DNA from 4 places in the Peribacillus sp. P4_D6 genome. Region 1 is predicted to be linked to each of the others. Evidence: riboswitches for the same ligand, from Rfam matches in the RefSeq annotation. Region 1 holds a riboswitch; each other region holds the start of a gene.
What was found. Region 1 has a riboswitch for S-adenosylmethionine ahead of AC1DVB_RS00020 (methionine ABC transporter ATP-binding protein). Riboswitches for the same ligand answer to the same signal wherever they lie in the genome.
Positions count from the first base shown of each region.

Region 2: linked by a shared signal. The riboswitch ahead of AC1DVB_RS07420 (methionine ABC transporter ATP-binding protein) and the one ahead of AC1DVB_RS00020 (methionine ABC transporter ATP-binding protein) in region 1 are both predicted to bind S-adenosylmethionine.
Region 3: linked by a shared signal. The riboswitch ahead of AC1DVB_RS24155 (bifunctional homocysteine S-methyltransferase/methylenetetrahydrofolate reductase) and the one ahead of AC1DVB_RS00020 (methionine ABC transporter ATP-binding protein) in region 1 are both predicted to bind S-adenosylmethionine.
Region 4: linked by a shared signal. The riboswitch ahead of AC1DVB_RS23910 (Na+/H+ antiporter NhaC family protein) and the one ahead of AC1DVB_RS00020 (methionine ABC transporter ATP-binding protein) in region 1 are both predicted to bind S-adenosylmethionine.

Region 1 is NZ_JBFUIQ010000001.1:262-4,635, reverse strand. Features, by position in the region: gene AC1DVB_RS00025 (O-acetylhomoserine aminocarboxypropyltransferase/cysteine synthase family protein) at 86-1,396, shown strand; SAM riboswitch class I at 1,514-1,626, shown strand; gene AC1DVB_RS00020 (methionine ABC transporter ATP-binding protein) at 1,780-2,814, shown strand; gene AC1DVB_RS00015 (methionine ABC transporter permease) at 2,807-3,475, shown strand; gene AC1DVB_RS00010 (MetQ/NlpA family ABC transporter substrate-binding protein) at 3,491-4,327, shown strand.
Region 2 is NZ_JBFUIQ010000014.1:56,569-71,623, forward strand. Features, by position in the region: gene AC1DVB_RS07380 (histidine phosphatase family protein) at 158-676, shown strand; gene AC1DVB_RS07385 (VOC family protein) at 729-1,091, shown strand; gene AC1DVB_RS07390 (dienelactone hydrolase family protein) at 1,161-1,754, shown strand; gene AC1DVB_RS07395 (Fur-regulated basic protein FbpA) at 1,770-1,964, opposite strand; gene AC1DVB_RS07400 (Fur-regulated basic protein FbpA) at 1,990-2,196, opposite strand; gene AC1DVB_RS07405 (M20 family metallopeptidase) at 2,382-3,584, opposite strand; gene AC1DVB_RS07410 (MetQ/NlpA family ABC transporter substrate-binding protein) at 3,617-4,489, opposite strand; gene AC1DVB_RS07415 (methionine ABC transporter permease) at 4,511-5,161, opposite strand; gene AC1DVB_RS07420 (methionine ABC transporter ATP-binding protein) at 5,183-6,199, opposite strand; SAM riboswitch class I at 6,562-6,673, opposite strand; gene AC1DVB_RS07425 (GNAT family N-acetyltransferase) at 6,816-7,289, opposite strand; gene AC1DVB_RS07430 (nuclear transport factor 2 family protein) at 7,357-7,725, opposite strand; gene tnpB (IS200/IS605 family element RNA-guided endonuclease TnpB) at 8,124-9,329, shown strand; gene AC1DVB_RS07440 (amidohydrolase family protein) at 9,579-10,889, opposite strand; gene AC1DVB_RS07445 (zinc-dependent alcohol dehydrogenase family protein) at 11,066-12,043, opposite strand; gene AC1DVB_RS07450 (ABC transporter ATP-binding protein) at 12,201-12,989, opposite strand; gene AC1DVB_RS07455 (FecCD family ABC transporter permease) at 13,005-14,018, opposite strand; gene AC1DVB_RS07460 (FecCD family ABC transporter permease) at 14,015-15,019, opposite strand.
Region 3 is NZ_JBFUIQ010000164.1:25-5,108, forward strand. Features, by position in the region: gene ku (non-homologous end joining protein Ku) at 259-1,101, shown strand; gene AC1DVB_RS24150 (MOSC domain-containing protein) at 1,592-2,242, shown strand; SAM riboswitch class I at 2,354-2,452, shown strand; gene AC1DVB_RS24155 (bifunctional homocysteine S-methyltransferase/methylenetetrahydrofolate reductase) at 2,556-4,403, shown strand; partial or broken gene metH (methionine synthase) at 4,396-5,084, shown strand, end outside.
Region 4 is NZ_JBFUIQ010000158.1:150-6,438, forward strand. Features, by position in the region: partial or broken gene AC1DVB_RS23895 (formimidoylglutamase) at 1-507, shown strand, start outside; gene AC1DVB_RS23900 (hypothetical protein) at 831-986, shown strand; gene AC1DVB_RS23905 (SOS response-associated peptidase) at 1,046-1,717, shown strand; SAM riboswitch class I at 2,052-2,159, shown strand; gene AC1DVB_RS23910 (Na+/H+ antiporter NhaC family protein) at 2,350-3,666, shown strand; gene AC1DVB_RS23915 (chromate transporter) at 3,819-4,364, opposite strand; gene AC1DVB_RS23920 (chromate transporter) at 4,413-5,042, opposite strand; gene AC1DVB_RS23925 (LysR family transcriptional regulator) at 5,287-6,165, shown strand.

The DNA of each region.
Region 1 (4,374 bases):
TCTTCTTATTGAAGTGGTTTTTTTGTTTATAAAAAGCCAGATTTCATATAAATCCAACTAAATCCATAGAAAAAGGTGAAATTAAATGTCAGAGAAAAAGTTGCGTTTTGAAACATTGAGTGTTCATGGCGGTCTGCAAGCTGATGAAACAGGTGTCCGTGCCGTTCCTATCTACCAAAGCAATGCATACTTGTTCAAGGACACCGACCATGCAGCGAATTTATTTGGCCTAAAGGAGAATGGCTATATATATTCACGGCTTCATAATCCCACGGTCAGCGTTTTTGAGGAAAGAATGGCCTTATTGGAAGGCGGTATCGGCGGATTGGCAACGGCAAGCGGAATGGCTGCCATCTCACTTTCAATCCTGAATATTGCTGCTGCAGGGGATGAGATTGTTTCAGCCTCTACATTATATGGCGGTACGTATAACCTTTTCGAAAACACTCTTCCTAAATATGGGATCAAAGTGAAGTTCGTTTCTCCCGATGACCCTGAAAATTTCAAAAGGGCGATTACACCAAGAACTAAAGCCATTTTTGCTGAAACGATCGGAAATCCAAGTTTGAGGGTGCTCGATATTGAAGCGGTAGCGGAAATCGCCCACGAAGCCGGCATACCTTTAATCATTGATAATACCTTCGCGACACCGTATCTTTGCAGACCAATTGATTTTGGAGCGGATATTGTCATCCATTCCGCTACAAAATGGCTTCTTGGAAATGGAACGACTCTAGGCGGTGTCATCGTGGATGGAGGGAAATTCGATTGGAACTCGCCGAACTATCCTGGCTTCACGGAGCCTGACCCAAGTTACGACGGTCTGGTATACGCCGAGGCAGTTGGCCCTGCCGCATTCATAACGAAAGCCCGGGTCCAGTTACTACGTGATTTGGGCCCTGCGCTAAGTGCCCAAAGTGCATTCCAGTTTACGCTTGGACTTGAAACGCTGCATGTAAGGATGAAAGAGCATCTATCAAACACCAAGTCTGTCATCCAATATTTAAAAAACCATCCTGCCGTGACCTGGGTTTCGCATCCTGGGGATGAGGATCATCCCGATAAAGCCCTTGCGGATAAATATTTGCCAAAGGGAGCTGGATCTGTCGTGACATTTGGGATTCAAGGTAATCGCGAAGCTGGGGCAAAACTTATCAATTCGGTGGAATTATGGTCCCATGTGGCGAATGTAGGGGATGCGAAGAGCTTGATCATCCACCCAGCAAGTACGACCCATCAACAATTGAATGAGGCGGGTCTTGCGAAAGCGGGTGTAAGTGCCGATCAAGTCCGTTTATCGATTGGGATTGAAAATGTAGACGACTTAATAGAAGATTTGGAGCAGGCAATTGAAAAGGCGACGAACATCGTCTCCTTGACTTCCAAAACGCTTTAAGCAAAGTTCCTGTTCATTCTTGTACTAGAAATAATATACATTGCGCTCCTTTTTTATCTATGATAAAATTTCTCCATACTAAAGAACTTAATGATGTACAAATATTCTATATATTAGCTCTTATCAAGAGAGGTGGAGGGATGTGCCCGATGAAACCCGGCAACCGACAAGGAGATTTCCTTGGAAAGGTGCCAATTCACACAAAGTTTAATCACTTTGGAAGATGAGAGGAAGGCCTGTTTCTTCACCTGCCTTTCTGCTCATGCAGAAGGGTTTTTTCTATTTTAATTGGGAAAACTTTTACATGATAGGAGAAACAGACTAATAATGTAGAGAAATCAACTAAGTTCATAGGTTTTATTGGATAAAAGAGGTGAGGGTTAATGATTACATTGACGAAAGTCAGTAAGCTGTTCCGAACAGGAAAAGGAAACAGTGAGACGATCAAGGCTGTAAATAATGTGAATGTTGAAATAAATAAAGGCGAGATTTTCGGAATCATCGGTTACAGTGGAGCGGGGAAAAGTACTTTGATCAGAATGCTCAATGGATTGGAAACACCGACAGAGGGATCCGTTGTGGTGGCTGAAAAGGAAATTTCAAAAATTAAAGGGGCTCAGCTCCGTAAGGCCCGTCAAGAAATCAGCATGATTTTCCAGCATTTCAATCTATTATGGTCAAGGACCGTTCAGGAGAATATATCTTTCCCGTTGGAAATTGCAGGTATTTCTAAACCTGAACGCACCAAGCGTGTGAACGAATTGATCAAGTTAGTCGGACTTGAAGGCAGGGAAAAGGCCTATCCTTCGCAATTAAGCGGAGGGCAAAAGCAAAGGGTGGGAATAGCCAGGGCTCTGGCAAATGACCCTAAAGTGCTGCTGTGTGATGAAGCGACTTCTGCATTGGATCCGCAGACTACCGACTCCATACTCGAATTGCTTGTTGACATCAATCAGCGTTTGGGATTGACGATCGTCTTGATTACGCATGAAATGCATGTAATACGTAAAATCTGCCATCGCGTCGCCGTGATGGAAAGCGGGCAGGTTGTTGAACAGGGTCCTGTCCTGGATGTCTTCAAGAATCCTAAAGAACAAATGACGAAGCGTTTCGTGCAACAGGTAACGGAACCGGAAGAAACGAAAGAAACGATGGACCATTTGCTCGAACGCTATCCAGCCGGCAAAGTGATTCAATTGACCTTTGTAGGTGATCATGCAGAAAGCCCATTGATCACCAAGCTTGTACGTAACTTCGAGTTGGATGTCAATATCGTTCAAGGTAAGATATCCCAAACAAGAAGCGGTTCATATGGAACATTGTTTATCCATCTAGATGGCAAAGAGGATGAAATGCTCCGCGCAATCGAATTCATTAGAGCACAGCAGGTAGGCGTGGAGGTGATTACTCATGCTTGAAGAATTATTGCCGAATGTTGATTGGGAAGACATCATTGAAGCTACGAAAGAAACGCTTTACATGACAAGCGTCTCTGTAGTGGCAACCTTTTTTATAGGCATAATACTAGGATTGATCCTTTTCCTGACAGGGAAGGGTAATATGTGGCAAAACCGGGCTGTCAACGGAGTCATGAGTGCTGTCGTCAATATATTCCGTTCCATTCCGTTTCTTATTTTGATCGTGCTGCTCATTCCTTTCACTAAAGCGCTTGTCGGTTCCATGATTGGTGAGAACGCTGCACTGCCGGCACTTATTATCGGTGCTGCCCCATTTTATGCGCGGATGGTTGAAATCGGCCTTCGTGAAATCGATAAAGGTGTAATTGAAGCCGCTAAATCGATGGGGGCAAAAACGAGCACGATCATTTGGAAGGTCCTTCTTCCAGAGTCGATGCCTGCCCTTATTTCCGGGATTACTGTAACATCGATTGCATTGGTTGGATATACCGCAATGGCCGGGGTCATCGGCGCTGGCGGGCTTGGTAATCTAGCTTATTTGGACGGCTATCAAAGAAATCAAAATGACGTTACGCTTGTAGCGACAATCGTTATTCTAATTATCGTCTTCATAATTCAAATTATTGGAGATGTGATTACATCTAAATTGGACAAAAGATAAAGGGAGATGAATAGGATGAAAAAGTTTTTAGGATTTGCATTAATCTTAGTGTTATCTATCGCTTTGGCTGCTTGTGGAAGTGAAAAGGATAAAAGCGGCAGCGATACGGAAAAAGAATCGAAGAAATTAGTTGTAGGGGCATCCAATGTTCCTCATGCAGAAATCCTTGAGGAAGCTAAACCGCTTCTTAAAGAAAAAGGAATCGATTTGGAAATTGAAACGTTCCAGGACTATGTTTTACCGAATAAGGCGTTGAATGATAAGGAATTGGATGCTAACTACTTTCAACACATTCCATATTTAGAGGGGCAAATTAAAGAAAATGGATATGACTTCGTCAATGCTGGCGGAATCCATATCGAGCCGATTGCTCTATATTCACAAAAATATAAAAGCATTGATAAACTTCCGGAAGGCGCAACAATTATTATGAGCAGCTCTGTTGCTGATCATGGACGCGCTTTATCCCTTTTGGAAAAGAATGGCCTGATCACTTTGAAAGAAGGCATCGATAAAACGACGGCTACAACGAAAGACATCGTTGAAAATAAGAAAAACCTTAAATTCGATGCAGATTATGAAGCGGCGCTGCTTCCTAAAATTTATGAGAGCGGCGAAGGCGATGCAGTCTTGATCAACTCCAACTATGCAATTGACGCCGGTTTGAATCCGCTTAAAGATTCAATTGCGATTGAAGATTCCGAATCACCTTATGTGAATGTCATTGCCGTAAACAAAGGTGACGAAAATAAAGAAGCAATCAAAGCGCTTGTAGAAGTATTGCATTCTAAAAAAATTCAAGATTTCATTCTTAAAGAATACAAAGGTGCAGTTGTACCGGCGGATAAATAATTCGAGAATGGCGACCTGATTTAATTCAGGTCGCAGTTTAAAAAGGT
Region 2 (15,055 bases), on a different contig from region 1:
TCATATAAACGTGTGAAAAAGGGCATGATACGATCTTATACCATTAATGTATAGTTTAAAGATATAACTAATAGCTCAATTTTTATTCTTTTAAAGGTTTTATTAAAGTTGAGTAGAATTATAAATTGGGATAAATAAACAAAATTGAGGTGATATCTTGCAGATATTATTAATTCGGCATGGTGAATCAGAAGACGATTTTCTAGAAGAAAATTACAAAGGAACTACTGACTTACCACTAACTGTTAAGGGAGTTAAACAAGTAGAAAAAATGTGCAGACGTGTTTCCGAAGAGTTTCCACCAGAACTTATATGGTCAAGCACCTTGCTTCGTGCTAGTAAAACTGCCGAAACTTTATCAAATACTATCAAATGTCCAGTCACACTTCTGGAAGATTTACGAGAGATGCAGGATAGGGAGAATAATTTAGATTTTAGATTACGAGCTCAAAATGTACTCGCTTATATTAGAGAGAACAGTGCTAATTATAAACGAATTGCCATTATATCCCACGGAGGGATGATTACTAAAATAATTGAAAGCTTTCTTCAATTACCACCCGCAATTAATGATGTGTGGTTCAATTCTGATAATACAGGAATACATCTTCTTGAGTATACTGATCATCCATACAAACTTATAAGATTTTCAAATAGTACTACGCATTTGGAATAGCTAACGATAAGGGCTGTCTTAAACAACCTTTTCTTTATCTATAAATTCTCCTATTTACCCTAAAGTTAACAATGTTTTCATTCATGTTAAAGATTTTAAAAAATCAGTTGGATGGTATAGTAATCTCCTTGGCATTCCTCATAATAGTGATTCTGTAGAATCGCCGGTTTACAATATTCCTATAACATATGAAACTGGATTAACGTTAGATGACCATACATTAGATCCTGATTTTAGATTCGAACCATCCAACAATGTATTGTTTAATTTCTACGTAAAGGATATAGACGAAGCCTATAAATTCATTAAGGGTAATAACATACGTATTGTTAAAGAAATAGAGCGTATTGGAGACTTTGCTTATTTTAACTTTCAAGATCCTGATGGTAATGTACTTATGATTTGTAATAGTTAAGGATGAAAATTATTGGTTGGCTTTTATCTATCTAGTTTTTAATTTTTACACAGTTTTAGGAGGTTATACATGCTGAACATACAGAAAAAGTCCGATACTGTCATCATTGTCATTCACGAAATATATGGCCTGAACCGACATATGCAGGATTTTTGTGAGTTATTATCAAAACAGGGTTTTGATGTGATCTGTCCGGATTTGTTAGAACGTGAGAGGCCATTTGATTATTCCGAAGAGGATGCTGCTTATCGGCATTTTATGGAGAACGTAGGTTTCACGGGTGCTTTATATAAGATAAAGGATATAGTATCGGATATAAAAGATGCATACCAAAAGATTTTCATTCTTGGATTCAGTGCAGGGGCAACTGTAGCATGGCTGTGCAGTGAGGAAGAGTGTGTCGATGGAATTGTTGGTTACTACGGTTCGCGTATTAGGAATTATGCAGAATTGGCGCCACGATGCCCTGCACTGCTATTTTTCCCGCTAGAAGAGCCATCCTTTAATGTCGACGAGTTAATTTCAGCTTTAGAAAGTAAGGATGTCGAAGTTCATAAATTCATGGGGGGACACGGATTCAGCGACCCTTACCATTCAAAATATCATGCAGAATCAGCACAAGCAGCCGTTAGCAAAATGATGAAATTTTTTATGGTGAATTAAGGCTCCACATTCACCCTACTGCCGTTTTGTATGGACCCAATGTATCGAACCCGCATCACTATGGGGGTGACAGTCATTTTGAACCTTTTTATATTCTATTTCCAATTCTTTCAAGGTTAACTTCATAAGCTGTTCCACCGTTTTATTTACAGTATGGATCATAAGTTTATAGATTAATTCCTTCCGCCTTTCTTCCACACCCTTCCTCATTTCACCCTCTCCTTTTATTCTGATATTATATGAAATGTATCCCTAGACAGGGGGAATGATCGTCGGATTCCTTCTCTTCGGTTTTGCTTATTTTAATATATTCATTCTCTAAATCGGTTAAGGTCAATTCAAATAGATGGATGTCATTCTTTTTATAAACTCCCTTGTTAATCAACTTATTGATCAGGAAGTTCCTTTTTTTCTCAATGGCTTTACGCAATAATAGCCCCATGATAAATCCTCCTTTTTAATACGTATTGACTTTCCCATTCACAAAAAACCGGAGACACCTCTTTACATGAAAGAAAAGTCTCCGGTTTTCCGGTCAATTAACCTATAATTCCTATTTAATTACTCGGTATTATTATAATACTAACTACATGCTCCGTAGTCAACTATTTTTTTCCTGCATCTTATTTATTTTTGCTTCGCTTCATGAAATGCCGCTTTCACTTGATTCAACAGGTCTTTATCCGAAAGCAATTTATACCCTGTAAGTGCTAGAGCTTTTGCTCCGGTCAGGATGGCTTTGTCTCCAGCAGGAGATTTGGCACAGTCGCGGAATTCATTCGTATGGGCAATCAACTCATCATGTCCAATTTTTATATAAGGATGTGCTGTCGGCACTGCATGGCTTACATTACCTGCATCCGTCGAGCCAAAGCCACTCTCTTTTCGAGGAGCCACCGCTTCTCCTAATTGAGTCAGTTCTTCTTTTAGCAGTTCATCCAGAACTGGATTGATGACAAAATCGAGTACTTCATTTTGGAAACGTTCCACTTTAACCGTGCTTCCTGTGGCAAGTGCTGCCCCTTCAGCAACAGCACGTATTTTATTGGATACTTCTTGGCAAAGTTTCCATGTTGTTGCTCTAATGTAAAATCTGGCGGAAGCATATTCAGGAATGATGTTAGGCGCTTCCCCGCCATTGGTGATGATTCCGTGAATTTTGACCTCGGCCGGGAGCTGCTGACGCAAAGCATTAATGCCATTGAACAGCTGAATCACCCCGTCAAGTGCATTCACGCCTTCTTCAGGTGCAGCTGCTGCATGTGCTGACTTCCCGTAAAAATGAAAATCAAGGGGGTCGACTGCCAAAAATGGACTTGTTACACCCGTTTTTCCTGCAGGATGGATAAGGATGGCCGCATCCACCCCATCAAATAGACCGTGCTTCACAAAGCTTCCTTTTGCACTTCCATTCGGCCCGCCCTCTTCAGCCGGTGTTCCGAAAACGATCACCTCTCCGCCCGTTTCCTCCAGCACTTGAGCCAGGGAAATGCCTGCCGCCACACTCGTTGTGCCGATGATATTATGGCCGCAAGCATGGCCTAAACCCGGCAATGCATCATACTCGGCTAAAAAGGCAATTGTAGGTCCTTTCTTTGAAGAGATTTTTTTGGCGATGAACCCTGTTTCATGCCCGGCAATATTGCGGGTCACTTCAAATCCTTCATTTCGAAGTATTCCGGTTAATGTATCCGAGGCGAAAAACTCTTGATTCCCAATTTCAGGTTTGGCATGAATGGCTTGGCTCGTTTCGATATATAATTCGGAATGAAGGTCGATATGATCTTCAATGATTTGCTTATGCTGCTTCAGCACTGATTCTCTCGCCATGTCTTAATCTCCCCTTTTTCTTGAATGATCCATTACTTTTCATTAGCTGGTTTTGTCCAAGCGTCCTGGTAATTCACTAATTCATCTACAGAAACATAGGCAGGAATGGTGTTTCCTTTAAACGTTTTTTCAATGAACGCTTCCACTTCTTTCGATTGATAAAGCTCCACTAATTTTTGCAGCTCAGGACGATCGGCATTTCCCTTTTTAACTGCAATGATATTAATATATGGTTTCGCCGTTTTACTTTCATGGAATAAAGAATCTTTTAATGTAAGGCCTGCTTCGACGGCAAAGTTATTATTGATGGCTGAAGCATCGGCATCATCCAATAGACGCGGTGTATTGCCGGCAGCAACAGGCTGGATTTTCAAGTTTTTCGGATTTTCCTTAATGATTTCCAATGATCCCGATCCATTGAATTCTTCTTTCAATGTAATCAATCCAGCTTCCTGAAGCAGGAGCAGTGCCCGGCCAAAGTTTGTTGCTTCATTCGGAACGGCTATCGTAGCACCATCCGGAAGATCTTTGAGACTTTTATGTTTTTTCGAATAAAGGCCCATAGGTGCAATGACAGTCGACCCGATGGCCTCCAATTTCAGATTTTGATCTTGAACGAATTCATCGAAATAGGCGACAGTTTGGAATGAATTGGCATCAATTTCACCTTCGCTTAACGCAAGGTTCGGTTGGATATAATCATTGAAAGTGACCAGTTCGATATTAAGTCCTTCCTCTTTCGCCAAGTCGACAATGTATTCCCATGTTCTCGTATCCCCGCTGCTGACACCGACTTTCACAGTTTTCACATCATCCGAACTCCCTGATGCACCCTCATCGTTCCCGCATGCTGCAGCCACGATGGCCAATGCCAATACCATGATCGTTAATAAGATTTTTTTCATTTTTCCTGCCTCCTGTTCGTTTTATCTTCTTCTTATTTTTCTTGAAACAAAGTTCCCGGTGGATTGCAATAATTGAACGATGATCACGAGCGCCGCCACTGTGACGATCATCGTCATCGTATCGAACCTTTGGTAACCGTAAGCCAAGGCTAAATCCCCGACCCCGCCTGCACCGACAGCACCTGCCATCGCCGTAGATCCAACAAGCCCGATTGTCGCTGTTGTAAATGTCAGGATTAACGAACTAAGTCCCTCGGGAATCAAAAAGCGGTAAATGATTTGCCATGTTGTCGCCCCCATCGCCTGAGCTGCCTCGATGATCCCTTTGTCCACTTCCAACAGCGAGTTTTCCACAAGCCGGGCAATATAAGGAGCCGCGTAAAAGATTAGCGGAACAATGGCCGCATTCGTTCCGATCGCACTGCCGACAATCATTCTTGTAAACGGAATGAGTGCTACAAGCAAGATGATGAAAGGAACGGACCGCAGGATATTGATGATCGGATTCAATACATTAAAAATCCATTTATTCTCCAGGATGTGACCCTTTCTTGTAATGACAAGCAGGATACCGAGCGGAAGCCCAATCAATCCGGAAAATATCAATGAGATGGCTACCATATAAAGTGTGTCACCGAAAGCTGTCGACAGCTGCTCTGCCGTTATTTCCATACCCCAAAGCGTATTACCCATTTATACTTGCACCTCCTGGACGAGAATCCCCTCATCTTTAATATATTGATAAGCCTTGTCGACCTCATTTTTGCTCCCTGTCACTTCGATGATCAAATTCCCGAAAGGCGTTTCCTGGATTTCAGAAATATTGGCTGATAAGACACTTAAATGAACATCATATTTCTTCGAGATGGTTGAAAGTAAAGGAGTACCCGAAGTAGTTCCAATAAAATTAATTTTCCAAATAATCGGGATATGGGACCCTATGCTTTTTAAGAAACTTTGTGGAATTTCGTCATGTATGACCGTTCTCACGAAGTTTTTTGCAATATCCGTTTGCGGCTTGGCAAAAACTTCGAAAACCGAACCTTGTTCAACGACGCAGCCGCCCTCCATGACCGCTACCTTATTGCAAATTTCCCGAATGACAGACATCTCATGAGTGATTAGCAGGATGGTGATATTGTATTCTTTATTAATTTTTTTTAAGAGCTGCAGAACTGCACTCGTTGTTTGTGGATCCAATGCCGACGTAGCTTCATCACACAATAAGATCGATGGATTCGTAGCCAATGCCCTCGCAATGCCGATCCGCTGCTTTTGCCCGCCGGATAATTGTTCCGGATAACTCTTTGCTTTGCTCGATAAGCCAACGAACTCCAATAGCTCGCCTACCCGGTTTTTGATTTCCTTAGCCGGAGTTCCCGATAATACCAGCGGCATGGCAATATTATCAAAAACAGTCTTTGAGTTTAGTAAGTTGAAATGCTGAAAGATCATCCCGATTTTTTTCTTTTCTGCCCGTAATTCCTTCGGGCTTAATTTGGTTAAATCCTTGCCCCCAACAATCACCGAACCATCTGAAGGATGTTCAAGCAAATTGACCAACCTGATCAACGTACTCTTTCCGGCCCCGCTATAACCGACTACCCCGAATATATCCCCCTTTTCCACTGTCAAATCAATGCCCTTCAAAGCCTCGACAGTCTGTTTCTTTGTTTGATAAACCTTCTTAACATCCTGAAACTCAATCATCCAATCTCCCCCCATGCTGTTTATTTGTACGAATTCCTTATCCAGAGAGAAGAGCTTTGCAACGTTTCATAATGATAGGGTTACATTTTCGAAATTCACGAGTAAAACTGCAAAATTCACGAGTAAATGCACCAAATTCACGAGTAATTACGTGAAACTCACGAGTAACTGCGCCAAACTCACGAGTAATTACACCAAACTCACGATTATTGCGCGAAACTCATGAGTAATGCACCCATTCTCCAAATAACCATATACATTTTGAATAAACAAAAGAGGCCTCTTCCGTCATCAGACAGAAGAGGCCTCTTTTAGACATAAAAAAGAGTAAACTCTTAAATTAATTATCTAAGAAAAGCTCCTTCTTATCTTTCAAACTTTCGTCCGTTGGAATTAGCACAGTATTTTTACAAAAGTAAAAACCCGCTGCCGAGGTATCATAGGGCCAAGTCCCTCCACATCTCTTGATAAGAATTAACGTTATATTTAATTATGTCCTTCACTATATATTCTAATTTCGCTAAAGTCAACCATATTTTTCATCGCGATAAATAGTTTCATAGTATAGTGAATCGATACTTTTTTTATTATATCAATATATTTTATATTTCTACTTTTATAATGATTTGCTCATTCTCCATACAGGGTATTTTTCATTTTCTTCCCTTATCTTCACCATGCCTGAATTCGTATATAAAGAAATCGCCCTTTGATTATCCGGAGAAACCCTTAAGTGATATTCGGATACATTAAATTGCCTGAAAAAGTTTTCTGCGTAGCGGACCAATTCCTTGCCAAGGCCTTTACTGCGGTATTCGGGAATAAGATAAAATAGATTCACATAGCCAATTTCAGTTCCTTCGTACTCCCGAATTTGAAGTTCCATTTGTCCAATCGGTTCTTGGTCCTTTTCAATGATCACCTGTCCATCCGGAAATTTGCGGACCCTTTCTTCCATTCGTTGCAGATAGGCATGTTCATATCCAAAACCCGCATCAGTTCCAAAACTTACAATAAAGGAATCTTTCCGGAATTTAATGATAGTATCTTTATCTTTGTCCGTATCAATGGTACGAAAGATCAACTTCATCCATCCTTATCATTTTAGTGAAATAGTTTTCAAGCAGGGAAAACTTTCTTTTTCATAAATAAAAGTCTTAAAAGGGCCCTTTTGTTTTTGTGCCTTGATGAAAAAACATCTGCCATCTTCCATTCGCACATTTCCAGATTGAACTTCTTAAGGTATGTTCCAGCTTATCTTCATCAAAAATCCGGTATGTAATTAACACGGTATCATCAGACAATGGATGCATCTCAAATTGACTTAGGGTCATGTTCACTGCTCCGGCTCCCTCTTGCCCAATAAAATCGCTTTTTGACCATATGTTACCCGAACTGCCGAACTCAAAGAAATCATCTTTCAATAATGATGAAAGCTCCTCTGGAGATGTACGAACTTCAGAGTTTAACAATTTCTCCTCCAGCTCATACAAATGCTCTTTTAACAACGAAGATTCCCTGTCCATTCATCTTGTCCTCCTTTTTCAACCATTGGTGAAACATGATCCATGCGGTTAAAGATTTTTTATCCAGCTGCTTGCTGATTAGCAGTTGGCTCATATTTGCGGTAAGCGGCATTTTTTTCATATTTTCGTTTTTAACCGTTTTTGCCATCCCTATTTTCTTATTAATATTTTTAACTTGCTTACTTTGTTTATATATTTCAAAGAAACTGGACTCACGACGGATTTCTAAGTGCTAAGAACAATTTTATCATTTCCCGCCAGAAGACTCCCTCTTCAAGCGTGTGAAGGGCGAGAGCCCAGCGGTAAGGGGGAGATGAATGGCGGTTGGCCTAAACCAAAGTATCCTTTTGACAAACGTACGTTCTCTGGTTGATAATAACAATAAGGGGGTGAAACCAATGGTCGTAAACAAAGCTTATAAATTTCGAATCTATCCAACGAAAGAACAATTAGTTCTCATCAATAAAACATTTGGCTGCTCTCGTTTTGTCTATAACTTCTTTTTAGGCAAACAAAATGAGAAAGATGCTTACTGGTATATCTGTGAAGAAATGAAGCAGAACGGCCAATTACCTTTTAATAAATGGAAAGGATCTTTTGTGAATAAATACGCAACAATCAAAGAACTTCCAGCTTTAAAGAAAGAATATTCTTTCCTGAAAGAAGTAGACAGTATTGCCTTACAGAAATCGGTGGAAAATTTAGCAGATTCCTATAGCCGATATTATAAAAAGCAAAACAAGTCTCCACGCTTCAAATCAAAAAAGAATCCGGTCCAGTCCTACACGACTAAACATACGAATGGAAATATCGGAATGATTGGAAACCAAATCAAATTGCCCAAACTCGGTTTAGTTCGTTTTGCTAAAAGCCGCGAAGTCGAAGGGCGAATCATCAATGCCACAATCAGGCGGAACCCTTCAGGTAAATACTTCATTTCCGTTTTAGCCGAAACCGATGTACAAGTACATCCTAAAACGAATCGTTCGTGCGGTGTAGATGTTGGTTTGAAGAACTTTGCAATTCTTTCAGATGGTACGGTCTATCAAAACCCAAAATTCTTCCGGACGGTCGAAAAAAAATTGGCCAAAGCACAACGGATTCTTTCAAGGCGACAAGAAATAGCTTTGAATCGAAATAACCCATTGTCTGAAGCTAAAAACTATCAAAAACAAAAACGAAAAGTGGCCATCCTACACGAAAAAATTTCAAATGCCCGAATGGATTACTTACATAAAGTCTCTACCGAAATCATCAAAAACCACGATGTTATTGGAATGGAAGACTTGCAAGTGTCCAATATGATGAAAGATCACAAACTAGCTAAAGCGATTAGTGAAGTATCTTGGTACCAATTCAAAAAAATGTTGGAATACAAAGCAAGATGGTATGGTAAACAAATCGTGACCGTATCAAAAACGTTTGCTTCTAGCCAATTGTGTTCTAGCTGCGGGTACCAAAATAAAGACGTTAAACATCTGAAACTTCGTGAATGGGATTGTCCTTCTTGTTTTACTCACCACGATCGAGATATTAACGCAGGACTTAATCTAATGAACGAAGCCATAAGGCTTCTAACCGTCGGAACGACGGGGTTAGCCTAATTAAAAATTGGCCTATAGGCTAATGTTCTTAGGAATCCCCCACTTCAATCAGACCATAAGGTCGATTAGTGGCGGGTAGTTCAATCCACAATACTAGCGGTAATTCCTTTTTGACTGCCATCCGATGCGAACTATTCCTTACTAAAACATAATAATAAGTTCCTCAAAATGAATCATCGAGTCCATAAAAAAAAGGAGCTGCAATAACAGCTCCTTTCTTCTGTGCATCCGGTTGTTTTCCCATCAGTGTTATCGTGATAGGGTTCCTTGCAGACGATTGGTTTCGGCGATTACTTTTTCTTCATCGATCGTTAAGCAGCGGCCATCTTTCACTACCACTTTTCCATCAATGTATACATCACATACGTCATTTCCGCGTGCTGCATAGAGAAGGTGCGAATAGGCTTCTCTCAGTGGCTGCAGGTGTTCTTTGTTATATGGGTAAATGGTGATGAAATCTGCTTTTTTACCAGCTTCCAGTGATCCTGTGTGACCCATGCCTATCGCTTCGGCGCCCATTCTTGTGGCCATGGCGAGTGCTGTTTGGGCAGGGAATTTTGTGGCATCCTTATACATTCCTTTTTGCAGTAATGCGGCTGTCCTCATTTCTTCGAACATATCGAAGTTGTTATTGGAGGCAACGCCATCTGTTGCCACTCCCACTTTAATGCCTGCATCAAGAAGGCTGACGACATCGGCTATCCCAGATCCGAGCTTCAGGTTACTGATTGGATTATGGGCAACGCGAACATCATGCTGTTTTAGGATCGCCCGCTCTTCATCATTAAGGACCACACCATGTGCCATGACGGTGGGCTGATCGAACAGGCCTAGACGGCGAAGGTGCTCGACAGGACGTGATCCGTAACGTTTTTCGATGTCGAGGATTTCAAAGTCCGTTTCCGATACGTGGATGTGCACCATCAAATCATTCTCTTTTGCAATTCGTGCACTTTCCATGATCGCTTCAGGCGTGCAGGCATATGGGCTATGTGGTGCGACCATGGTAGTCAGGCGGCCATCGGCAAATGCTTTATAGTTTTTTGAAAACTGCTCAGCCCCCATGAGGTTCGCTTTTTGGTCTTTTTCGGTACCCAAGCTGAAAATCGTATAGGAAAAGGCTCCGCGCATTCCTGTTTCGCCTATCGTCTCCATGACGGCACCGGCATCTATTCCATTAGGATTGAACATATCCGAAAATGTCGTGGTTCCTGATTTCATCATTTCCATAATGCCAAGCTGTGAACTTACAGTGGCGATTTCCGTTGTAAACTGGCTTTCGATCGGCCATATTTTCGTTTCAAGCCATGGCTTCAGCAGCATATCGTCCCCGATACCGCGTAAAAGGGTCATTACTATATGCGAATGGGCATTCACAAGGCCTGGCATGATCCATTTCCCGCCAAGGTTGACCACATGATCTGCATCTGCCAATTGCTGTTCATCATGCTGGCCAATGTAGGATATGGTATGATCTTGTACAATCATCATGCCGTTTTCAATGATTTGGTTTTCCTTGTCCATCGTAAAAAATGTAGCATTCACATATATTGTTTTCATAAGTATTTCCTCCAAAGTCGTATCAGTATCAACATGTCCTATTCCGCATTCTAAACTAGCACCTTACAGGTAATCAAGTAATTCCATATTATCAGGGGCCATTTCACTTTACCTTAGGAACCTATTGGAAGAGCAGCAAGATGAATGCTTCAATTAAGTGGTTATCCATTGTGAAATCAGCTGCTTAAAAATATCTTCCCTTTATTGCTCGTGACAATAATCGCTTCCTTAACATCTTTAAGGCTGTAGTGGGAAACGGGCATCATGAACTTCAACTTTTCATCAGCAATGAACCCCATCAAAAGGTTAAATGTTTCCTGCCAAGTTCGAACGGAAGCCTGCTGATTCCAATGCCGAAGATGAAACATTTTAACATCCACTTTTGTCCTTCGTGAAATTTCCGCCCAATTCACTGACTGTCCTGATAAAAGGCCAATCGTTAATAAGATGCCATTAGGCCGTACACAAAAAGCTAGTTCTGAACCATCGATGCCGCCCACTGAATCTATGGCCGCTTTCGCACCGCGCCCATTCGTCATTTCCATCACTGTATCATGCAATGATGATCGGGATGTATCGATCACATATGACGCACCAAGTTCAAGCAGTTCTTCCGTATACTTATCGTTTCTCGTTACAGCAATCAGCTTAAATCCAAGAATCTTGGATAACTGGGCGAGTATACGGCCAATGGAAGATCCGCAAGCATTTACGAGTAATACATCATCCGGTTTCAAAGTTAATACTTCTGTACAGATTAGCCATGCGGTTACCGGATTTATATATAATTGCGCTGCTATGTGGTCTTCAATCGAATCCGGAATGACGATGGCCAGCTCCGCTGATGTTTTAACATAATCCTGCCAGGTTCCTTCACCGCGCAAGGGCAGTACACGCTTGCCTATCAGCTCTTTCGAAACTGCTGGACCCACCTCTTCAACAATGCCGACCCCTTCATAACCAGGTATGGAAGGCAAGGGGATTCGGTGGGAATAGGCACCGCGAATGGGCAGCAAGTCAGACGGATTAATGGGACGTGTGATCATCCGGACGAGGGCTTCCCCCTCGAGAGGTTTTTGAATACATTTATTTTCAACCTTTAAAACCGTTTGCGGATCCCCAAACTCATAGAATTTAATACATTTGGCTTCCAAAATAATAGTCTCCTTTAATATATAAGTCTTTCCATTTTAACATTTAACCTCTTGATCTGAAATATCTTGGCAACTCCTCACCAACATTCGTAAATAAGAAAAAAAGCCAACAATGAATATGTTGACTTAATTATTTCGGTACGACGGCGCTAGTTTTCTAATCCTGAGATAAACCTATGGGAATGCATAGAGGCGTTTGATCAACAGGGTTTTCAATAATACAGCATTCCAGTCTGAAAACGTCCTTGATCATCTCTTTTGTGAATACCGTTTCAGGCGGTCCCTCTTTATAGATTTTTCCCTGCTTGATGCTAATCAGATGATCGGCATACTGTGCCGCTTGATTCAAATCATGCAGAACCATGACAATCGTGCGTCCATACGTTTCGTTTAAATCGCGCAGTAATTCCAATATTTCAATTTGGTGCGCTAAATCCAGATAGGTTGTCGGTTCATCTAACAGTAAAAGGTCGGTTTCTTGTACCAAGGCCATCGAAATCCATGCTCTTTGCCTTTGTCCTCCAGATAATGCATCCAATGTCCGATCAGCGAACTCCGTCATTTTTGTTGCTGATAAGGCACGTTCGACAATCCTATGATCTTCTGGGGTTTGTCTGGAAAATAAGCCTTTGTGCGGATGCCTGCCATAATAGCATAGTTCTTTAACGGTTAAATCTTCCGGAGCTTCCGGAGCTTGGGGTAAGATGGCCAATTTCTTGGCCACTTCTTTGGAAGATTGCTGATGAATGGACTTTCCATCTAAATAGATCGTGCCTTGCTGCGGCATCAATAATCTAGCTAGGGACCGCAGAATCGTAGATTTGCCACAACCATTGGAACCAATGATTATACTGATCTTACCTTCAGGAATTTCCAAATCGATATTATCAATGATTTGAGTTGCCCCATAAGAGAGCGAAAGATGCTCTGCTGATAATGTTGTCATGATATTCAGCCTTCCTTATGTTATTTTTCTTTCACGGCGCAATAGATATAAAAAATATGGTACACCAATCACCGCAGTGATAATTCCGGCAGGGATTTCTATTGGAGGGAATAATCCTCTTCCCAGGCTATCGGCAACAAGTAGAAAGATAGAACCAAAAAGAGCTGAAGCGGGAAGTAAAACCTTGAATTTTGACCCCACCACTCTCCTTGCAATATGGGGGGCGATCAAACCAATGAACCCGATTGAACCAACCGCAGCTACACAGACTCCGATCAATATGACTGAAACGCTTAACAATATATAACGCAGTAATTTTGACCTTTCACCGAGACCTGTGGCCATATCGTCTCCAAGGCTCAGTACATCCATTTTTGAAGTTAATGCAATCAATACCGGTACAAGCATAAGACATGGTAGCAAAATGAATACTTGATCCCATCCTCTTCCCCATAGACTGCCAGTCAACCACAGCAGTGTCGTGTTTACATCATCCGGGAACTTGACCATGAAATACTCTATGCCAGCTTGACATATGGCCCCTAAAGCGATTCCGACCAAAGCTATCGTATTTGGTTGAGCTCCTTTTTTATAAACAAATATCATCAAAATGGCAGCCATGACCGCCGCTCCGATAAATGCTGAAAGAGGCAGTATGATAATGGGCGATTGCGGAAATAAAACAATGACGATAACTGCTGCCAATCCGGCCCCTTTTGTTACCCCAATCACATCTGGAGAAGCCAGCGGATTTCGAAGGACCCCTTGCAGAATGGCTCCGGCCGTTGCCAATCCGGCCCCCACTATCACGGCAATCAGAATGCGCGGTATGCGATAGTTGTGCAGAATGAATGTCTGACTTTGCATGCCATTTCCAAGGAAATTTTGGAGAATTTCTAAAGGTGAAATATAAATGGCCCCTAAGCCCAGGCTCACCATTGCTAAAATCAGCACGGTAACCGAGAGCAACAGGATAATGGAATAAGGGGGCAAAGTTGATTTCAACCCAAATGTCCGTTTTAGTTTCATTGCTTAATATTCCTCCCTCTCTTCGCTAAATAAAGGAAGAATGGCGCACCGATCATAGCGGTTACGATGCCTACCGGCGACTCAAAAGGATAAGCGATGAAACGTGCGAGAATATCTGCGTACACTAAGAGTAAAGCGCCGAATAATGCAGAAAAAGGGATGATCCTTCGATAATCCCCGCCCACCAGCCTCCTGACGATATGAGGAATGATCAATCCCACAAATCCCACTGGGCCTGCGACGGCAACCGAAGATCCTGCCAAAATGATCACCAATATTCCTGCTAAAATACGGATTCGGTACACCCGCTGCCCAAGTCCCTGCGCCATATTTTCTCCTAAGACAAGGATGGAAACAGATCGAGAGAACATGGCAGCAACAAGCAGCCCGAAGATAGACCAAGGAAGGATCATGTTCACGTGCGCCCATGTTTTCCCATTAATTGACCCGACTAACCAATAGAGCACATCTTTCGCTTGTTCATTAAAGATGATCATGCCTTGCGTTAAAGAAGATAAAAAAAAGTGAACAGCCATTCCAGCCAATGCCAGCTTCACTTGGGTCATTCCTCCTCCCGAAGCAAAAGAATAGACTGCCATCCCTCCCATTGCTGCACCAATGAATGCAACGCAAACTAGAGACACGGAAGAAAGGTTAGGAAAGAAAACAAAAGCTGACACAATAAAAAATGAGGCACCGGCATTAACACCAAACACTTGTGGAGAAGCTAATGAATTCCGGGTAATAGCCTGCATGAGAGCACCCGCTACCGCTAAATTGGCACCGACCAATGCTCCAACTAAAGCTCGTGGCAATCGAAGAGTCCTTATAATAGTCTGTTCCTTGGACGAGTCGGCCTCAAAAAAGGACTTCAAAACCATTGATGCATCAATATCGGACGCTCCCACAGAAATACTCGTCAGGATGCCTAAAATTAACAAAACGATCCCAGCTATAGCCGTACATAATACTTTCAGTTTTCTTCTACCTACAGTTTCCATTTTCTATACAACACACTTCCTGACAAAATTTAAACC
Region 3 (5,084 bases), on a different contig from region 1:
ATCGGAGTCTATCGTTAAAATAGCCCTAAAGCCGTCATACTTGACTTCATAACGCCAATCATTGGAGTTGGGGGCTTCAGGGTAATAGGTAGGCAGCATCGGTTTCATTTTTGTACTTACCTCCGCAAATAATTGATAACATTATTTTGCCAAAAAAACGAAGTGTTAGAGTTGGCAATTGTTTTTTCGGTTTTTTTTGAACAAAGGGGAATAATAAAATTGTTCTTCTCATCAAAAATAAGTTATGAGGTGACGAATATGCATACAATGTGGAAGGGGAGCATATCATTCGGTTTGGTGAACATTCCGATCAAACTTCATGCTGCAACGGAGGATAAGGATATATCTTTAAGGACGTTGCATAAGGAATGTCATACACCGATTAAATACGAAAAGGTTTGTCCAGTATGCGAGAAAGAAGTGGGGAAGGATGATATAGTTCGCGCTTTTGAGTATACAAAGGGAAAGTTTGTTGTATTGGAAGACAATGAACTAGAACAACTGAAAAAACAAAACGAAGAAAAAGCCGTGGAAATCGTGGATTTCGTTAAAATTGAAGAAATAGATCCTATTTATTTTAACCGGAGTTATTACATGTCCCCAAATGACGGGGGGATAAAAGCTTATTCCCTTTTGAGGCAGGCCCTCAAGGAATCGAATAAGGTGGGGTTGGCAAAAATCATCATTCGCTCCAAAGAACAAATGGCGGTGATCCGAGTCGTTGATAATACCTTGGTTATGGAAACGATTCATTATCCGGATGAAGTCCGCTCCACAGCGGATGTTCCGAATATCCCTGCCAATGATACCATTGTAAAAAAAGAAATCGATACTGCCGTATTATTGATAGATCAATTAACGACTACTTTCGATCCGACAAAATACACCGATGACTATCGAACCGCGTTACTAGAATTGATTGAATCAAAGAAAACGGGTCAGACGACGATTACAGCGAAAACAAAAGAACCAGTTTCCAACAATGTAACTGATTTAATGGAGGCACTACAAGCATCCATAGACCGTACAAAACATGATGAACCGGAAAAGAAAAAGACGACCCGAAAGAAAGCGGCACCGAAAAAAAAGAAACAAGCGTAAACAGGAAGCTGAGCGGAAGACGGACGATGTCGCTCGGCTTTCTGCTTGTTTTTGCAAGGAATCAGGCTTCTAATAAGATGAAAAGGTCTTGATAAAGAGGGAAGGAAAGTACAAATAGGTGAGTCGATCACGATGCAAGAAACTGAATGGAATTACAGGAAAATAGTGGATATTAACGAAAGCAAAAAAAATTCGCTCCCTAAAGAGCGACAATGAGGAATTCAATCGTGAAAATCAACATATAGGCGAACGGTTGTAGTTTTCGACTATATATTGTGTTCATATTCTACCATATTTAATTCTGAAATAGCAACTAAATTACTGAAACTAACCTATGAATTTTTCTGGAAATCAATGATATTTAGCCCATTAACGCCGCATATGGCTTTTTCATTTCATATACATATAAAAAGGTACTGAATAAAATGGATTTTTAGTATAATTTATACATATAGGACGATATAAATTTAATATGAATGGAAGATGCAAAATGGAAAATGGGAAAATCAAATCACTACATGCGGGGAAGCCGAAACATGAAATTTTTTCGAATATCGATATCTTTTCAGCCATGGATAAACAAGCACAGGATAATTTGAAAGTGACTAAAGCTGGCATAATCGGTGATGGTGTCGGTAATGTAAAGTTCCATGGAGGTCCTGATCGGGYTTTGTGCTTTTACCCATTTGAGCATTATTCATTATGGAATGAAAAATTCTCTAAAGAGCTGGATATCCCTGCATTCGGTGAAAATTTAACTATAGCGGGGATGAAGGAAGAAACAACATATATCGGCGATATTTATCAAATGGGCGATGTGATTGTTCAAATTAACCAAGGGAGGATACCTTGTTCAACCATTTCCCTCTTCAATCAAGAACCTAAGTTTTTGGAACTCGTGCTGAAAACGAGTTTCACTGGTTATTTTGCAAGAGTACTTCAAGAAGGAACGATAAATAAACAAAACGAGATTGTGCTGATAGATCGTCTACAAGAAAAAATTTCTGTCCATTACGCATCAGAGGTCATCCTTCATAAACGGGATGGGCTTGAAGGTGCTAAGGCTTTACTTACACTAGACTCGTTAGCGGAAGACTGGAAACAAAGGATCTTGAAGAGGGTTCAAGCAGCAAAAGATTGAATGATTTTTGCAAAAGTGAAAAAAATGTCGATCAGGTATTGAAATTGACAGACTATTAATGTAAATTAAATATAATCAAATTTTGAAATCTTATGAAAATTATATAAATGGATCTTATCGAGAGAGGTGGAGGGACTGGCCCGAAGAAACCTCAGCAACCAGCTTACGCAAAGGTGCTAAATCCAGCAAGCAGAGCTTGATAGATGAGGAGAATGTTTCAAAAACCTTCTTCTTTGAGAAGGTTTTTTTTCCTTTTCTCTCATACTCATAGAATACGACAAAAACAGGATTGTTTTTGAGAGAGGGTGTAATGATGAATTTTCGTAAAGAATTAAAAGAAAGAATGCTGGTTGGGGAAGGGGCAATGGGAACCTTGCTTTACTCTAATGGCATTGATCAATGTTATGAGGAATTAAACTGCACGAACCCAGATCAAATAGAGTCCATCCATCGAGCCTATCTGGAAGCTGGTGCAGATATCCTTCAATCGAATACATACGGAGCCAATTTCAATAAATTGAAGCGGTATGGACTTGAAGATGAAGTGAGCAGAATCAATCGCCAGGGAGTCATTCTTGCTAAAAAAGCGGCAAAAGGAAAGGCATACGTCTTCGGCACCATAGGGGCACAGCGGAGTATCAGGAAATCGGATTTAAGCATGGAAGAGATAAAACGGGGTTTTCGTGAACAGCTATACAGTCTGTTGATGGAAAATCCTGATGGGATTCTCCTGGAAACATTTTATGACCTGGAAGAACTGGAAACCGTCCTGCAAATCGTTAAAAATGAAACCGGACTTCCGATTATCGCAAATGTCTCGATGCATGAACTGGGTAATCTTCAAAATGGAATCCATTTAAATGAAGCCTTTCAAAAACTCGAGCAATTGGGTGCCGATGTGGTTGGTGTGAATTGCCGCCTTGGACCACATCATATGATTCGGGCCTTGGAAGAAGTGAGTTTGCCAAAGCAAGCATCGATTGCCATTTACCCTAACGCCAGCCTGCCGGATTATGTCGATGGGAGGCTCGTTTATAAAGCTGTACCGGAATATTTCGGTTCTAGTGCCCTGGAACTTCGTGAGCAAGGCGCCGCGATCATAGGAGGGTGCTGTGGAACGACTCCACTGCATATTCAAGCTGTAAAGCATGCAATTGGAAGTTTGGCTCCCGTGAAAGAGAAATTTACGAAATCCCGTGAAATAGAAGTAATTGAGGTGAACGATAGGGAATTGGAACTTCCCCTTTACGAAAAGGCCAAAACGGAACGGACGATTCTCGTTGAGCTTGATCCACCGAAAAAGCTAGGGATAGAGAGTTTCATGACTGGTGCTGAGGTTTTGAAAAAAGCAGGGGTCGATTCCATTACATTAGCGGATAATTCACTTGCCTCACCAAGGATATCGAATGATGCACTGGCTAATTTACTGAAGAACCAATTGAATATAAATCCGATGGTGCATATAACATGCCGTGATCGAAATTTGATTGGCCTGCAGTCACATTTAATGGGTCTGCAGACGGTARGGCTGAACGAAATATTGATCATCACCGGAGACCCTTCAAAAATTGGGGACTTCCCGGGTGCCACTTCGGTTTACGATTTATCTTCCTTTGACCTGATAAGCATGGTCAAACAATTTAATGAAGGTCTTTCCTATTCCGGTCAAAGTTTGGGTCAACGGGCAAATTTTAAAATTGCGGCAGCTTTTAATCCCAATGTGAAATATCTGGATAAAGCCGTACTGAGAATGGAAAAGAAGATTGCCTGCGGTGCTCAATCCTTTTTGACACAGCCAATTTATTCCGTAGAGCAAATCGAAGAAGTATATGAAGCGACAAAACATCTGGAAACCCCGATTTTCATCGGTATCATGCCCTTAACAAGCACCCGGAACGCCGAATTCATCCATAATGAGATCCCAGGCATCAAATTGCCTGATAATGTTAGAAGGGCCATGGCTCTAGCGGGGGATGACCCTGTAAAGTCAAGGATTGAAGGGGTGAATATCGCGCGGGAACTGGTGGACGCGGCTAGGGAAAAATTCAAGGGCATATATTTAATCACTCCATTCCTTCGCTATGAAATGACGGCGGAACTAACGAAATATATTAGAAAAGTCGATAGTAAACAGACATCAGAGGTGGCAGTACATGAATAAAAAAGCGATTCAAGATCAGTTAAATTCTAAGATTCTCCTACTTGATGGGGCGATGGGAACGATGCTACAAGCGGAGAATTTGACAGCAGACGATTTTGGCGGTGAACAATTCGAGGGCTGCAATGAATATTTATCACTGACGCAACCGGAAATCATCCAATCCATTCATGAAAAATATTTAGCAGCGGGTGCAGATATCATAGAAACAAATACCTTTGGAGCGACCAGCATCGTCCTTGAGGAATACCAAATAAGTACGATTGCCTACAAGCTAAATAAAATTTCAGCTGAGCTTGCCGTTAAAGCTTGTGAAAAATATTCCAATGATGAATGGCCAAGATATGTAGCTGGATCGATGGGCCCCACTACAAAAACGCTTTCCGTAACGGGCGGAACGACTTTTGATGTTTTAACAGATTCTTATGAAGAGCAGGCACTGGGTCTCTTGGATGGCGGGGTAGACTTGCTGTTGGTGGAAACCTGTCAGGATATGCTTAATGTCAAGGCTGCCTTTTCTGGAATCAAAGCAGCATTCGCTAAAACGGGAAAAGATGTGCCTGTCATCATATCAGGAACAATCGAACCGATGGGCACGACACTTGCCGGCCAGTCCATAGAAGCTTTTTATTTATCGGTTGAACATATGAAGCCCGTAGCTGTCGGCCTTAATTGTGCAACAGG
Region 4 (6,289 bases), on a different contig from region 1:
AGACTAGGGATTATTAATATTGACGCTCACTTTGATATGAGACCTTATGAAAATGAAACTTCATCTGGCACGATGTTTAAGCAGATTTTGGACGAAGATCAAAGTTGTGGCTATTTATGTGTCGGAATTCAGAAGCAGGGGAATACGAAGGCACTGTTTGAAACTGCAGAGAGGAGTAATGTCGACTACATATTGGAAGAAGATTTGTCATTATACGAAATGGATGAAACGAAGCGGAGGATAAATGAATTCGCTAAGGAAAATGACTATATCATGCTTACATTATGTACGGATGTTATTGATTCAGCCTACGCACCTGGGGTAAGTGCACCATCGCCGTTTGGACTGGATCCGAAATTGGTCCGTGCCATTATTAGGCATATCGTATCGAATGAAAAGATCCTCTCATTTGATATCTCTGAAGTGAACCCTTCATTGGACGAAAATAATAAGACCGTTACATTGGCAGGGCATTTAATAAATGAGGTTTTGCTGCATTTTAAATAATGGACATGGGATGGCGGCAAATCCAATTCGGTCTTCCCAGAAAGAGCGTTTCTTTTCGTATCGACTGTTGGGGCTTTCCTTAATGTTATCTTCAATATTGAAGCGAAAAACCTTTAAAGCCCCCAGACTGTCCATGAATCATTCATGGACAGTTTTTTGCGCCTCCTTCACAAGGATTCATGGTCCTTGGCATTGCTTCGTTCGACTAACCATTTAAAGTATAAAGGCATGTGAATTTTCCATGCCTCTGCTAAGTTCAATACTGATACTTGTGGGTTTTTGGTTTATAATAACAACCATCTAGCCTTTTGAGGAGGGATTCCATGAATGAATATAAAGTAACGGTCAGGAATGGCAGTACCTTAATTTTGTCGGAAATCATTAAAGCTGAAGATGAAAGAGAAGTCCTTGGCACTCTTTTGATTTCCAGCGAATTATTTAATCAACCATTTACTGATATCAGGATTTTAGAAAGCTGATTTGTGCCTGCCCATTCCATTTGATACACTGTAATAAATCTTAATACGGTGGCGATATTATGTGTGGACGTTTCACTCTTTTCACTGACATAGAAGAAATAAAAGAACGGTTTGATATCCAAGGGTCATTTGATGAGGAATACCAATTCAGCTACAATATTGCTCCCTCCCAATCCGTGCTCTCCGTCATTAATGACGGGGTAAGGAACCGACTTGGATATCTTCGGTGGGGACTCATTCCTTTCTGGGCAAAAGACGAAAAAGCGGGCTACAAAATGATCAATGCCAGAGCGGAAACCATTGCTGAGAAAGCAAGCTTCAGGAATGCGTATAAGAAGAAGAGATGCTTGATAATCGCTGACTCTTTTTATGAATGGAAGAAGACACCAGAAAGAAAAATACCGATGCGGATAAAACTGAAGAATCATGCTCCATTTGGAATGGCCGGTCTCTGGGAATCCTGGAAATCTCCTGAAGGCATCAGCATCTATTCGTGCTCTGTTATAACAACTGTGCCAAATGAGCTAATGACCAGCATTCATGACCGCATGCCTGTCATCCTAAAACCAGAAGATGAAAAAGATTGGTTGAATCCTTCCATTAATGATCCTGCATATCTGCAACAGTATTTAAAATCATTCGATTCGGAACAGATGGAAGCATTTGAAGTATCGAATGATGTGAACTCGACTAAAAATAATTCACCTAACCTAATCCAACAAATTTGCTGAGAGGTCATTATACCTCTCAGAATGTAGACAACTCGATGAAGATCGAGTTTGTCTGCATTTTTTTTATGGTTTTTACAATTTGACGTCGCCTCAAGGCACTCGCTTTTCCCCCAGGAGTCTCGCACACCCGCTCCAATCAACTTAGATCTCTTTATAAACAGTAAGGAGTGCATGTGAAACACTTTAAAAATTAACCCTTGCGAAAATAGACAAAATGCTGTACTGTTATATTTGCTTTTCAAAACGACTTTCGATGTCACGAACTCAGGCAAGTTTCCAGCGTGGTACTTTTCTGGCAGGCATCGTAATTTTTAAATAATTATATAATGTAATCTTCTTATCAAGAGAGACGGAGGGACTGGCCCGAAGATGTCTCGGCAGCGGACTTAAATGGAGTGCTGTGCCAAATCCAGCAGGCTGATTTTCGCCTGAAAGATAAGGAGGGTGTTTTTTATAAATTAAAAGACCTCTTCTTGTTATTAAATAGAAGGGGTCTTTTTTTATGCCAGTTTTTTGCTACAGCTCCATGACTGGAAAATCAGGTAGGTTCAAATTGGAGTTATTTGCGAAAACTGTTAATAGAATAAGAGCTGTGACACATGTCGCGGGAAAAATAAAAAGAGGTGTACATCATGAGTGCAAACAATAAAGGGAATCCATGGGCATTGATCCCATTTGTCGTATTTTTAATTTTATTTATTGGATCCGGAATCATCACTAAAGATTTTTATTCATTTCCGGTGATTGTAGCGATTTCCATTGCATCGGCAGCTGCATTGGCGATGAATCGGAAAGAGACATTCAATGAAAAGGTTGATATCTTCTGTAAAGGTGCCGGGGACGCCAATATTATGTTAATGGTTATCATTTTCCTTTTGGCCGGCGCTTTTGCCGAAGTTGCCAATGGCATGGGGGCAGTTGAATCAACCGTGAATCTTGCCTTAGCTGTTTTCCCCCAAAATCTATTAATGGTGGGGATTTTCATCATCRCATGTTTTATTTCTCTATCCATGGGGACAAGCATGGGAACGATCGTTGCCCTGGCACCTATCGGGGTAGGGATTAGTGAACAAACTGATATTTCACTTGCCCTTTCAATGGCAGCCGTTATTGGTGGTGCGATGTTTGGGGATAACCTTTCATTCATTTCAGATACGACAATCGCTGCTGTCCGAACTCAGGGAACGAAAATGAAKGATAAGTTTAAAGTGAATTTTTTCATCGTTTTACCTGCAGCCATCATCACATGTGCCATCCTAGGAATTTTAACGATGGGTGAACAGGCTGACATTTCCCAACAGTCTTATGATTGGGTGAAGATTCTTCCGTATCTTTGCGTATTGGTCACTGCATTGGCAGGAGTCAATGTGTTCTTGGTCCTTTCCATAGGAATCGTATTTGCCGGAATCATCGGCTTGGCTGATGGTAGTTATCAACCGTTGGGTATCATTCAAAAAGTTGGAGAAGGAATGGCGGGAATGTATGAAATCTCCTTCCTTGCCATTTTAATTGCAGGTATGGTAGCTGTAATCAAACATAATGGTGGCATTGACTATTTACTCCACCTAGTGACACGAAATAGCAAATCGAAAAAAGGGGCGGAATTCAGCATTGCGGGGCTTGTTGGTTTAACGAACCTTTCAACGGCAAATAACACGATTTCGATTATCATTGCCGGGCCACTTGCCAAAAATATTTCTGAAAAATATGGGATTGATCCGCGAAAATCGGCGAGCGTCCTTGACATTTTTGCATGTTGTATCCAAGGGTTGATCCCATATGGAGCACAACTGCTTGTTGCAGCAGGGGTAGCAAAAATTTCTCCGTTAAGCATCTTGCCGTATTCATATTACCCAATCCTGATTGGACTTTGTGGCATCATTGCCATCCTGATTGGTTTTCCACGGTTTCAGCCGGGAAATGATGAAATGAAGAAACGTACCTCTTAAAAAGAGAATATAATAAGAAAACACCCTGAATCACTGGATGCAGGGTGTTTTCTGTATGGTAAATACATAAACATAATAAAGTTTTCTCATACTTTTCAATTTTTTTGCTTAATTCCGGTCCAAATTAATGATGGTTGTGTGTGAGACACCTGTCATGAATAGAGGACAACACCAACTAAACCGGAAAGAATAATTATATAGGCTGGATGCCAGCGTAATTTCATTAGGGCAAATAACGATAAACCAAAAACGATTAATAAGCTTATCGTATGCCATGAAAAGTTCACGGCTATCATATGATTGGAAAGTGCTAAACTGATCGCTGCAAAGATGATCAAACTAGTGACAATCGGTCTTAATCCATAAAACATGGATTGAATAACTGGATAATGATTCAATTTGCTGAAAAATGTGGCTATAACGGTTACGAATATAATGGCAGGAAGCAAGATTCCTAGAGCAGATGATATGGCTCCTGCTAACCCAGCAGTGGAATAGCCAACGAGAATGGCACTATTGGCGGTGACAGGTCCTGGGGACATTCCGGAAATGGCGATTATATCGGTGAATTCCTGCGTTGTCATCCATCCATGCTGTGAGACTTCCGATTCTATTACGGGAATCATGGCGTATCCGCCTCCGAAAGATACAAAGCCGATAATAAAGAAGGTGCTAAACAACTCCCACAATTCCATCATTCCATCACATGCTTTCTTAAAAATTAGTTAGACCCTATTTTGTGTTACCTATATGCCAGCACCCATGAAAGGTTCGAAATCATTTTCTTCTATTTTCCTATCTTTTTTGTCCATCTTGACATCGTAACCTAATTTTCTCTTAATGGAGATGGTCACAATACCCGCTAGAGCTCCTGCTAATATAACCATCACAGGGTGAAGAAAGAAGAGGACGGGAATTCCTGCTATTAAAATACAGAAAGTTGATTTGTCTACAACTGCGGTTTTTCCTATCTTGATAGCCGCATAGGCGATGATGGCTACAATGGAAGCTCTTATCGATATGAATGCGGATTCTACCTTCGGATTATCCTGTATGAAAAAATACACAATGCCCAGGAGCAGAACAATTAAAAAGGTAGGTAATGAAACACCGATCATGGCTGCCAATGCCCCCTTCATTCCGGCAATTCGATGGCCGATAAAGGTGGCGGAGTTAATGGCGACAGCTCCCGGTACGGACTGAGATAAAGCAAAAACATCCGTAACTTCTTCGCTTTTCATCCATTTTCTCTTTACGACCACTTCATTTTCGATTAAAGGGATCATCGCAAACCCGCCTCCGAATGTGACAGGTGCTATTTTAAAAAAGGTCCAAAATAATTGGAATAGAGTTTTCCATTGTCCTTTCATTGACATCAGTCACTTCCTTTGCATGCTTTGTTTAATTCTTATCATTAACATATCAAAGAAAAAGGGCTGGGTAAATTGCAACAAAATCATCGGGTATAACAAAACGTTATACCCAGAAGATTTATCCGTTTTATTAGAATGCCGCCAAAAATTGAATACCCTTAGAATGTATCTCACTATTTTCATTTCACCATTTACCTAATGATGCTATCATTTTAATAAACTATCTAAAAACATGGAGGTCGTTTTCTTGAAATTGGAAAATCTGAAAATGTTTTGTTTAGTGGTGGATGAAGGAAGTATAAGCCAGGCAGCGAGGTTAAGTTTCTTATCACAGCCGGCTGTAACACGGCAGATCCATCAACTGGAAAATTATTATAACACTTTGTTATTCGACCGTGAGGAAGGAAGGCTGAGAGTTACAGAAGCAGGAAAGCTGTTATACCCTTTTGCAAAAGCCATAGTAAATGACTTCAACCATTCAAAAGAAGTGATTCAGCAATCGACGGGGAAGTACAATGCAAATCTCATAGTAGGGGCTTCCTTGACTATCGGTGAGTATTTATTGCCTAGCTTGCTTGGGAGATTCAAAAAACAACAGCCAGAAATAAAAGTGACATTGACGATAAAAAATACGCCCCGGGTTCTGGAGGATCTTTCAAACGATGTCATTGATTTGGCCTTGGTGGAAGGACTTGTGGAAAACACCGATTTTATTGTAGACAAGTTCGCCGAAGACGAATTGATATTGGTATGTCCATCCGACCACCCATGGAAAGACAGAAAAGAAATTCAGCTAGAGGAATTGGGAAATGAAAGGATGATTTGGCGTGAATCCATTTCCGGAACACGGCTTATCGTAGAAAATATGCTAAGGGAGTATGGGGTTTTAGAAAAAATTGAAAGCTACATGGAGATTGGTAGTACACAAGCGATAAAAAGTGCGGTTGAAGCCGGACTTGGAATCAGCATTTTGCCAAGGTTGACAGTGGCAAGAGAATTGGAGCAAGGCTTTTTGCGGGAAGTGGATATATACAGAATAAATATGGCAAGAAATTTATGGCTAGTCAGGAAAAACAAGCGTTTTAATAAAATAGGGGTGTCTAAATTTGTTGATTTTCTTCAATAAGGATGGGACGCTGCCTTTGTTCACTCTTACAATTGGCAGCGTTTTCAGTTTCGTGATTAACGGCGTGGCCCCGGCAGCTAGCAAAAGTCATGGTAAATTGAATATACAGCATTGATTATAAAAG